One region of the Desulfomonile tiedjei DSM 6799 genome, then DNA from elsewhere that is predicted to be linked to it. Evidence: riboswitches for the same ligand, from Rfam matches in the RefSeq annotation. Region 1 holds a riboswitch; each other region holds the start of a gene.
The links. A riboswitch is a leader RNA that binds a small molecule or an ion and turns the genes downstream of it on or off. The one in region 1 is predicted to bind cobalamin.
Positions count from the first base shown of each region.

Region 2: another riboswitch for cobalamin. It lies ahead of DESTI_RS30825 (hypothetical protein); the one in region 1 lies ahead of DESTI_RS04945 (alcohol dehydrogenase catalytic domain-containing protein).
Region 3: another riboswitch for cobalamin. It lies ahead of cobU (bifunctional adenosylcobinamide kinase/adenosylcobinamide-phosphate guanylyltransferase); the one in region 1 lies ahead of DESTI_RS04945 (alcohol dehydrogenase catalytic domain-containing protein).
Region 4: another riboswitch for cobalamin. It lies ahead of DESTI_RS24380 (hypothetical protein); the one in region 1 lies ahead of DESTI_RS04945 (alcohol dehydrogenase catalytic domain-containing protein).

Region 1 is NC_018025.1:1,166,496-1,168,695, forward strand. It holds gene trpD (anthranilate phosphoribosyltransferase) at 1-216, opposite strand, end outside; gene DESTI_RS04945 (alcohol dehydrogenase catalytic domain-containing protein) at 393-1,361, opposite strand; cobalamin riboswitch at 1,585-1,776, opposite strand.
Region 2 is NC_018025.1:3,945,716-3,947,915, forward strand. It holds gene trhA (PAQR family membrane homeostasis protein TrhA) at 1-9, opposite strand, end outside; cobalamin riboswitch at 329-516, shown strand; gene DESTI_RS30825 (hypothetical protein) at 921-1,682, shown strand; gene DESTI_RS16685 (TonB-dependent receptor) at 1,741-2,200, shown strand, end outside.
Region 3 is NC_018025.1:6,447,711-6,449,910, forward strand. It holds gene DESTI_RS27750 (hydrogenase iron-sulfur subunit) at 1-250, opposite strand, end outside; cobalamin riboswitch at 816-997, shown strand; gene cobU (bifunctional adenosylcobinamide kinase/adenosylcobinamide-phosphate guanylyltransferase) at 1,295-1,843, shown strand; gene cobT (nicotinate-nucleotide--dimethylbenzimidazole phosphoribosyltransferase) at 1,840-2,200, shown strand, end outside.
Region 4 is NC_018025.1:5,685,615-5,687,814, forward strand. It holds cobalamin riboswitch at 502-623, shown strand; gene DESTI_RS24380 (hypothetical protein) at 713-1,279, shown strand; gene DESTI_RS24385 (UbiD family decarboxylase) at 1,381-2,200, shown strand, end outside.

The sequences.
Region 1 (2,200 bases):
GTGGCGATCGAGCGCATCCCAGGCACCTCCCAGTTCCTCGATGGTGGGGCCGCGGGAAATGTGGGCCATGAGGAATGCCCCCTGTTGAAGTTCCGGTTGTTCATTAAGAATGATCTGTCGGTACGCTTCACGGGCTTCGTCTCGGCTGAGTGTACGTCCCAGAGCAACGGCCGACGTCAGCCGTCCGAATTCCCGCAATTGCAGTTCGGTCGCCATGGTGTCTCCTTTCACAGTAGTAAAACCGGCATGACGGCAAGGAATGGCAGGACTCTCGAAAGCCCCCACATCCCAGGTCATACGGACTTTCAGTCCAGATAGTTCTCGTTAAAGCCGAAGCACTGACCTGCGGAGCCAGGTCAGTGCAGTAAGCACATCTTGAATGCAAAATGGCATCATTCGATTCGAACCAAAATCTTGAGCGCCTGACCGTCAGCGATTCGAGGGAGATGGCCGGTCACTTCTTCAAGGGTGATCTCCCCTTCTACTAAAAGCTCGATGTCCCGATCATGCTGCCTGATAATGTCGAGTGCTTCATGAAACTGTGCTCGCGTGCAACCGTACGCTCCAGTGACACGAAGTTGTCGATAGTGGATTTCGTTGACAACGTCGGAAGTGATGGTGTCCTCATGAGGCAATCCGCTGAACAGGCAGAAGCTTCCTCCCGCGCGGGTCGAACGAAGTCCCGAGAAAAGGGTGTCCGTGGCAGCACAGACATTGATCGCAGCATCAAAACCCTTGGCGGAAGGTTGGGTGCCGGCTGGGATGCCGAGGCGATCCAAATAGACCTGGCTCTGTTCAAGCCTCGCCGGTTCTTTTTCCACGACGAAAGCCCGCGCGGAAAAAGACCGAGCTGCGAGTCCCATCAAAAGACCCACAGGCCCGGCCCCGAAGACCAGTATCCGATCACCGGGCCGGGTCTGGATTTGATGCAGCGCATTGAGACAACACGCCAACGGTTCGGCCAAGCAGGCGAGCCGCAATGAGACGCCGGCAGGTACGGGAATCAGCGATTCCTTCGGCACAACCATGGCCTGCGCGAGTCCGCCGTCCCGGTTGAACCCCATAATGTGGATGTCGGGACAGAGGTTTTCCGATCCCTGGATGCAGAAACTGCAACTACCGCAGGTCGCACCGGGCCAGACGACCACTTCACGCCCGGAGGTCAGATCGATTCCAGAGACCTCATGACCCAACACCCGCGGCAAGACGAGGTCTCGTTGGCCCTTCTGCCACATCTTGGCGTCCGTGCGGCATAGTGCGCAGTAACGCACGCGGACCACGGTTTCTTCAGGAGAGGGCTCGGGCAGTGTCACCTCATCGAGCCTCAGTTCACCCACCTGGTGAAGTCGAAGTGCTTTCACATCAGAACCTTTCTAAGCAGGCGCTTTGGTCTGTAAGGCGATTCGAGACGATAGGTTTCTCCTATAGCAGATGTCAGAATTATTGCCGATTGCGAAAAGAGCTCGAAAATCGGTAGGTGCCGTGCCTCCGTGCCGGCACATATCTCTGCATTTGTCGCTGTGAACCATCACAGAAAATAAAAAGCCCTGCCGCGTTTCAGCAGCAGGGCGTTCCTTTACCATCGGTTACCCTCGTCGGAGCGCTCGTCTTCCGGCTTCCGGGTCTCTCTCCACGTGCCCTTCCCATTCGGCTGAAGCCGGACAGTGGTTTTGCACGTTTCGTCTCCGGTTACGGCGGCGGGACCGCCACGGTTTTTACCGTGTTCCGTTGGCGCCTCGACGTATGTTCTTAAAGATTCTCAGAAGAAGGGTAAGGTGTCAAGAAAAAGGTGAGACCGGACTCGCGCTGACATCATTGATCAGCCATAAATAAGGCCTGTTCTCAGGACAAGTACATATAATGGGCACAGTAGTGATTCTGAGAAAGAAAAAGGATGTAGGACAAACGGCCAATAGCTTGGTTACGATTCATCTGTGGTGCCCCCGGCAAGGATCGAACTTGCGACCTGCGGATTAGGAATCCCTTTTTACTTACCTAGACACGAAAAGACACCTATCGACTAAACATCACAATAATGGCTTGACAAGAGGACTTTAAGGGATTAGATATGTGTCCCACATAGACACAAATGCACCGCAGATTCCGCATTCATGTTGACTCTCAGTTGACTAAAATTTGAAACACGAGAATGAGGACTGAAATATTGAAAACGACAAAAGACAATTCTCGGAGAAGAGCC
Region 2 (2,200 bases), 2.8 Mb from region 1:
TGTATTCACATAATCTCCAAATCTATCGTCATACTTGACCTTTCATCAGCTTTGAAGTGATGAGTTCACAAGAAAATCATCACCAAAATGGCATTATACTTAGTTTGTATGTGTTTTCAACAAAGCAACATGCGAGAGCGTAAATCTTACAGATTCCACGCGACGGATGCGATTTTTCGATGATGCAGCACGGACAATGCCGGAAATTCATGAAGCCGAACATTTGCTGAATCCGGAGGATTGCACGAATTCATCTCCTCACTTTGAGTGAATTTGTGCACGGATCACAAAACAGCTTGACATCTCTCGACCAGTGTTGATAGGATTTGTTTGATAGTCTTTTATTCTTAGTCCAAACCAACGTGCTTTGGGGAAGTCGGTGAAAGACCGACGCTGCCCCGCAGCTGTGACCGTGAACGAAATCCGCTAATAGCCACTGGAAGAAATTCTTTCGGGAAGGCGCGGAGACTAGGTCGAAACGGAAGCCAGAATACCCAAGCATGAAGGTCACCGAAGATGTCCTGCGCGGGCGGGATGGGTGAAAGCACGCAGACCACCCTCTTTCGCCCCAACGCGCGAAGGAGGGTTTTTTGGTTTCAGGCTGTACTCGTTTCTAAAATGAAGAGCAGGTAAGGAAACCCCAGGTTCCGATGGCGCCGGAACCCAGGGCAAGCGGGAATCTCATGTGCATTCCCTTCCCGCCATTATCCAAGCCTAAGCTCCTCAAGTCAACATCACTTTTTCTCGGCATGTTTGGACGGCCAAACAGCAGGTGTCGAAGTTTATCCGTATCTACCGCTGCACATTGGAGCCGGAACTGGAAGAAAAGGCAGGACATTGAGCCTGCTGTTCATTCCAGAATGGTGAGTGCAATCCGGATCATTTTTGGGTGAGAGTTTTGTCTCATGAGGAGGAATCCAATGAAGAGGAGTTTTATAGGATTAGTCGTCACACTTATCGGTCTATCGTTAGGTGTTCAGATGCAATGCCAGGCGGGCGGTATTTGCCCACCTCCAGGCTATTCGTCAATGCCATACACTCCGGGCTATATTGGCCCCCAGTCCCCATATCCAACCATGCCGGCGAACCCCGGCCACATGTCGCGGCGTGGAGGAGCCTGCAATCAGGCACCTCTTTCGTGTGTCCCTGTTCCCCACAAAGTTAGATCGTTTTCTGGGCCGGAATCCGTACACGACCCCAAACTCGTACCACTCTATGTTCGTGATCCCGGGCCGGTCAGACCTATCATTCAATGTACGGTGGGGCTGGCTGGAGCGGCGTTGGCATTGCCTTTCAGAATTGCCGAAATACTGTGCCCTGTTCCCAGAGGAACATGCAAGCCAGTGAATGCGCCTTCCTGCGGTCCAAATTATCCTGTTCCGCAGAGAGTGTCCGGTTGTTATCCGACGCAATCTCCCGCTGGTTGTTTTCCTGTTTGTCGGAGACCTGTTACCTGCGCTCCGGGCGGGCCTGCGGTTGCGCCGCTACCGCCGGTACCTTGTGTACCGACATGCAGTCCAAACCTTCCACCGATGCTTGTGGAAGAGTACCAGTTTCCGGCGCTGGCCCCCCAAAACCTCTTATCAGGAATCTGGAATTTGCCGGGAAGTCTGCTCCGAAATGGAAGATTTGCCGGAGACATTCACAAAGCTTCTCCGTGTGCTCCACCTATTTGTCGGTAGCCGATGCGAGGCTGTCGAGTTCAATTTCCCTGAGGACATATTAATCGGAGATGCAGACATGAGGGATTCAACTACTCTTCTCTATATCATAGTCGTTTGGTTCGTTTTAACGTTGACATGCTCCTTTGGCCCCGCACTAACAACGGTTAATGCACAGCAGAGATCGTCTTCAGAAACGGCACAGAATCTGCCGACAGAGCAGCTTGCTCCTGTAGAGATCGAAGCCCCGCGTCAGGATCGGCGGCAATCGCAAGCGAGAACCGGGACTACCGACGGGGGGTTTGGCACAGGCGATCCAATTCCTTCAGGCCAACCGGGTTCCGACTATCCACTTACTCCCGGTGAAGTGGTCTCCACAGGAGGGCGGCCTCAGAATCTCGCGAATGTACCCGCTGCAGTCAGTATCGTCCCGAACCGGGGCGTAGAATCGTTAGGGTACATAGGGGTTCCAAACATGATTCAAGGCCAGCCGGGTGTATATACGTCGGGCTATTCCGCTACACCTTTCGATGCCGCGG
Region 3 (2,200 bases), 1.2 Mb from region 1:
GAGGTTTGGCCACCAGGTTTCCTTGGATGAAGTGACAATCACCTTCAAGACAGCCGGCAACGTATACGCCGTCAGCGCCTTTCTCGAAAGCCCGGAGCAGGAAAACCGGCGTAATCTTTCCTGTGCAAGGCAGTCGGATAACTCGTATATTGGTAGGATATTCAAGTCTCATGCTGCCGGCGAGATCCGCCGCGCCGTACGCACAATAATGACAACAAAATGCTACTATAGTGGGCTCGAAATCTGCCATGAGTGAAGTCTCCTGGATCTAAGTATCTGCTGGAAAAACGATGGGTGAGCATCAAATTTAAACCAACAGCAGAAAAAAATCAAGAAGTCAAAATCATGAGGCCTGATGTTCTCCATCTCAAAGTGCGACAATGTCTGATCTTCCCTGTTGCCGTTTCACTGCGGAAATCCCGATCAGGCTCATTCCGAGGATCGATGACAACGTATAAAGAATTGCCAAAAGTGGTATCCGATTGAAATAAGAATGTTGGTGGGTGCCGTGCCTCCGTGCCGGCACATCTTTAATATGATCAATGATATCGATATAATGGACCGACAGGGACGCCGGTTCCCACCAGTATCTTGTGTTGGAGCATGGGATAAACGTCAAAATTTTTGGCAATCGCTATAAAGATTGGAGTGCACGGAAAAACTTCATTGCGCGACATGCTGTAGCAAACGGTTGCGCCCACGGCTACGTTCGGTCGCGCTTCCAGCGACTTTTTCGGGTCAGGATCGGGGTGTCGACACAGTTTCCCGGATTTTTTTCCTTGACTGTTGTAGCCTTCGACCGTTATCCTACTAGTTAAGGTTCAGTAATTGGGCTATCCTAAAAATCAGGATTTTAGGGAAAACGGTGCAAATCCGTTGCGGACCCGCCGCTGTAACCGGGGATGAAAGCCGCAATACCACTGTCAATTCTTGATGGGAAGGGCGGCGAGTAAAACGAACCGGAAGCCAGAAGACCTGCCCATGGGAGCTATAGCGTCACGCTCTTCGCGGTTCGAGAGCATGGCAGCAGGATGAAAAACGGCATCCTCGGGCATACCCGAGGATTTTTTTATGCTTCTGACCATCGATTCTCCTTCCGCACACTGCCTCTGGCACGGGCAGGTTTCCTGTCGCTACGCGCTTAGCGTATATTTGTTTTTGTATTCAGGATGTTGAGACGCTTATGTGAACTCCGGTCAGGGAGAATTTTCCGACTGAGCCTTTTACTCATGTTGGAAAGCTACTTGAATTTTTCCGGATTGTTCCTCAAAATAGCATAATAAATAGGTCTCAAATGGCGAGGATCGTTCTTATCACAGGCGGTAGTCGAAGCGGAAAAAGTGATTACGCTTTGAATCTGGCCGAATCTCTTCCCGGATCTCGTGGCTTCATTGCGACCTGTCAGCCGAAGGACGCAGAAATGGCTGAGCGGGTCAGAAAGCACAGAGAGCAGAGAAGCGATAGATTATGGGACACTATTGAGGAACCCGTCGCAATCGCTCCAATTCTCGCTCAGTCCAGGCATTCCGTTTATCTTGTCGACTGCTTGACCCTGTGGATTAGCAATCTGATGTACCAAGCTTCATTGCAGGAAAAAGACTTTACCGAATACGAGCTGATCTCGGTAGTGGGAGAATTGCTGGATGCCTGTTCCCTTTCAAATGCAACAGTCGTATTCGTCACCAATGAAGTGGGATCGGGAATTGTCCCCGAAAACCCTCTGGGACGCTTGTACAGGGATCTTGTCGGACGCTGTAATCAGATAATTGCCACAAAGGCCGATGAGGTCATGCTCGTTGCGTGCGGATTACCACTGACTCTTAAGGAAAGGACTTCTTTATGAATTTGGTCGAACAGACAATCGCCGGGATAGAACCGGCTGACACATATTTTCGCAATAGAGCCAAGGAAAGGCTGGACATGCTCACCATGCCGCACTGGGCATTGGGCAGACTCATGGACCTAGCCATGGATCTTGCCGGGATGACCGGATCGATGAACCCGAAATTCGATAACCGGGTCATTGTGACCATGGCGGGGGATCATGGCGTTACAGCGGAGGGCGTGAGCAAATACCCTGCAGAAGTTACGGTTCAGATGGTTCACAACTTTCTGCGCGGCGGAGCCGGAATCAACGCGCTTGCCAGGACTGTAAAAGCAGATGTAGTCGTGGTGGACATGGGCGTGGCCGGAGAAATTG
Region 4 (2,200 bases), 2.0 Mb from region 1:
CGCCATCGTGGTAGGGGCAGGTCTCGTGCCTGCCCTCCCGCAATGACCGGCACGGAGGCCGGTCACTACCGGGCACCCACGGGGGGCGCTCCTACAGTCAGTCTGGAGAGATGATGAGAAATTCGTGGCACGATCCGGGATAAATTTTGACTTTTGAGACAGTTTCTGACACCCGTGGCTACTATTGGGGCCGCCCTTCCAGGGCGTGCCCGGCTATGACTAAATGGTTACGCATTTGTAACGATTCAGTTACGCGGGGTAGAGAGAATCTTTTCTCGGATCACAGTCCTTCCAACTTTCCAAATCCCCCCAAACCCCCCTTTACTAAGGGGGGAATTTCGGGTTGCTTCTTTACCCCCCTTTTATAAAGGGGGGGGGAGGGGGGATTTTCCCCACGTATAACTGAATGGATACACGCATTTCACCGTTTTTGCTTGACAAGGCTCGCTGTTGCGGGCACTCTAAAGAAAAAAGTTGTGCTCTTGAAGACATGATACTGACGGAACACGGTGCAATTCCGTGGCGGACCCGCCGCTGTAATCGGTGACGAAGCTCGCATAGCCACTGTTCGGTTCCAACTGAATGGGAAGGGCGAGCGGAGGAAGACCCGAAAGCCAGAAGACGAGTGTCAGGTCTTGGGAAAGCTGATGGTAAAAGCAACCCCTACCTTTGAGGTAGGGGTTTTTTATTGAGCAATCACAGGGAGGACGCAATGAACACAGCAAAAGCACTCACACAGGATGGTCGTTCGCTAACGTTTACGCGGGTAGATACTGAATCTCTCGTTGGCGCGGTGCTGTTCGGTCTCGTCTTTGTGCTCGTGCAACAAGTCGCACATCGCATCGATGCTGTCATCAACCCGGCATGCGTCATCGTTGGTGGAGTGACTTGGGCAACCATGACAGCGCTTGTCGCGCTCCTGTATCGCCAACCTGCAGGATTTATCACTGGCGAAGTCGCTGCTCTCGTGGCTCTCGCGACGGGATTGTCACCATTGGCGCTTTTCTTCATCCCCGCAAATGGCCTGGGCTCACTGGTTTTTTCGCTGGCTGTTCGTAATTGCACCGACATGACGTGGTCAAGGATTCTCCTGGCCCAAGTATCCGCAAATGTGGTGGGAAACCTTTGTGTCGCTGTCGGTCTCAGGACGATTTTGAATCTGCCTTACCCTGTCATTGGAATTGCTGCGGCTATAACCTGCGTTGCCGGCATAATCGGAGGGACGATCCTCACAAAATTGATCTATGGAAACCTTGTACGATCCGGACTGACAAAATAGTGTTCGCCTGTATTTGTAGAGAACATCGGGAAGACTGTCTGTAGCGTAGAAGATTCATCGACTTTTGCCCGGGTCCGTACCGCGGCAGGTTAGGATAATGTATGAGTCAAGATTGGCGCGATTTCATCAGATTGTACGAGCAGAACAATCCTCGCGATGTTCTGCGTATTACGGAAGAGCTGAATGCCGTATGGGAACCGACTGCGATCATAATGGAGTTAGAACGTATGCGGCGATATCCTCTGGTGATTTTCGAGAAGATTTCAGGGCGGGATTTTCCGGTGGTGGCAAATCTCCTGGCTGGCAGGGAACGGCTTGCACGTGCTCTGGGGGTAACTGCAGAAGAGATAGGGTCTTCTTTCGCAGATCGCATTCAACGGTCAATACCCGTCGAGATCGTCGAAGCGCCGGCTTTCCTGCAAAACCAATTTGTAGGTGCAGAGCTGGATTTGACCAAATTACCCATCCTCACGCATTTTCCTATCGATGCAGGTCCGTACATAACTGCAGGGCTAGTAGTAGCTCGAGACCCGTACACAGGGGCGGAAACCTGCGGTTACCATCGGATGCAGCTAAAAGGAAGAGATAAGCTTGCCGTCAGTCTCCATTCCCGGCAGCGTCTATGGGAATATTTCCGGAGGGCAGAGGAGCAAGGGAGAAATCTGGAAGCAGCCGTTGTTCTCGGTGTACATCCAGCCATCTCATTGGGATCGATGGCGCTTGTTCCCTACGATGAAAGCAAGTACCCGAGAATAGGGGCGCTCCTGGGACAACCCATGCAGGTCGGCAGATGCAGCCACATAGACCTTACAGTTCCGGCATGGTCCGAGATAGTGATCGAAGGGGAAATTCTTGCAGGCGTAAGGGAACCGGAAGGACCCTTTGCGGAGTTCACGAACTATTCCTGTCACAGAAGCACCG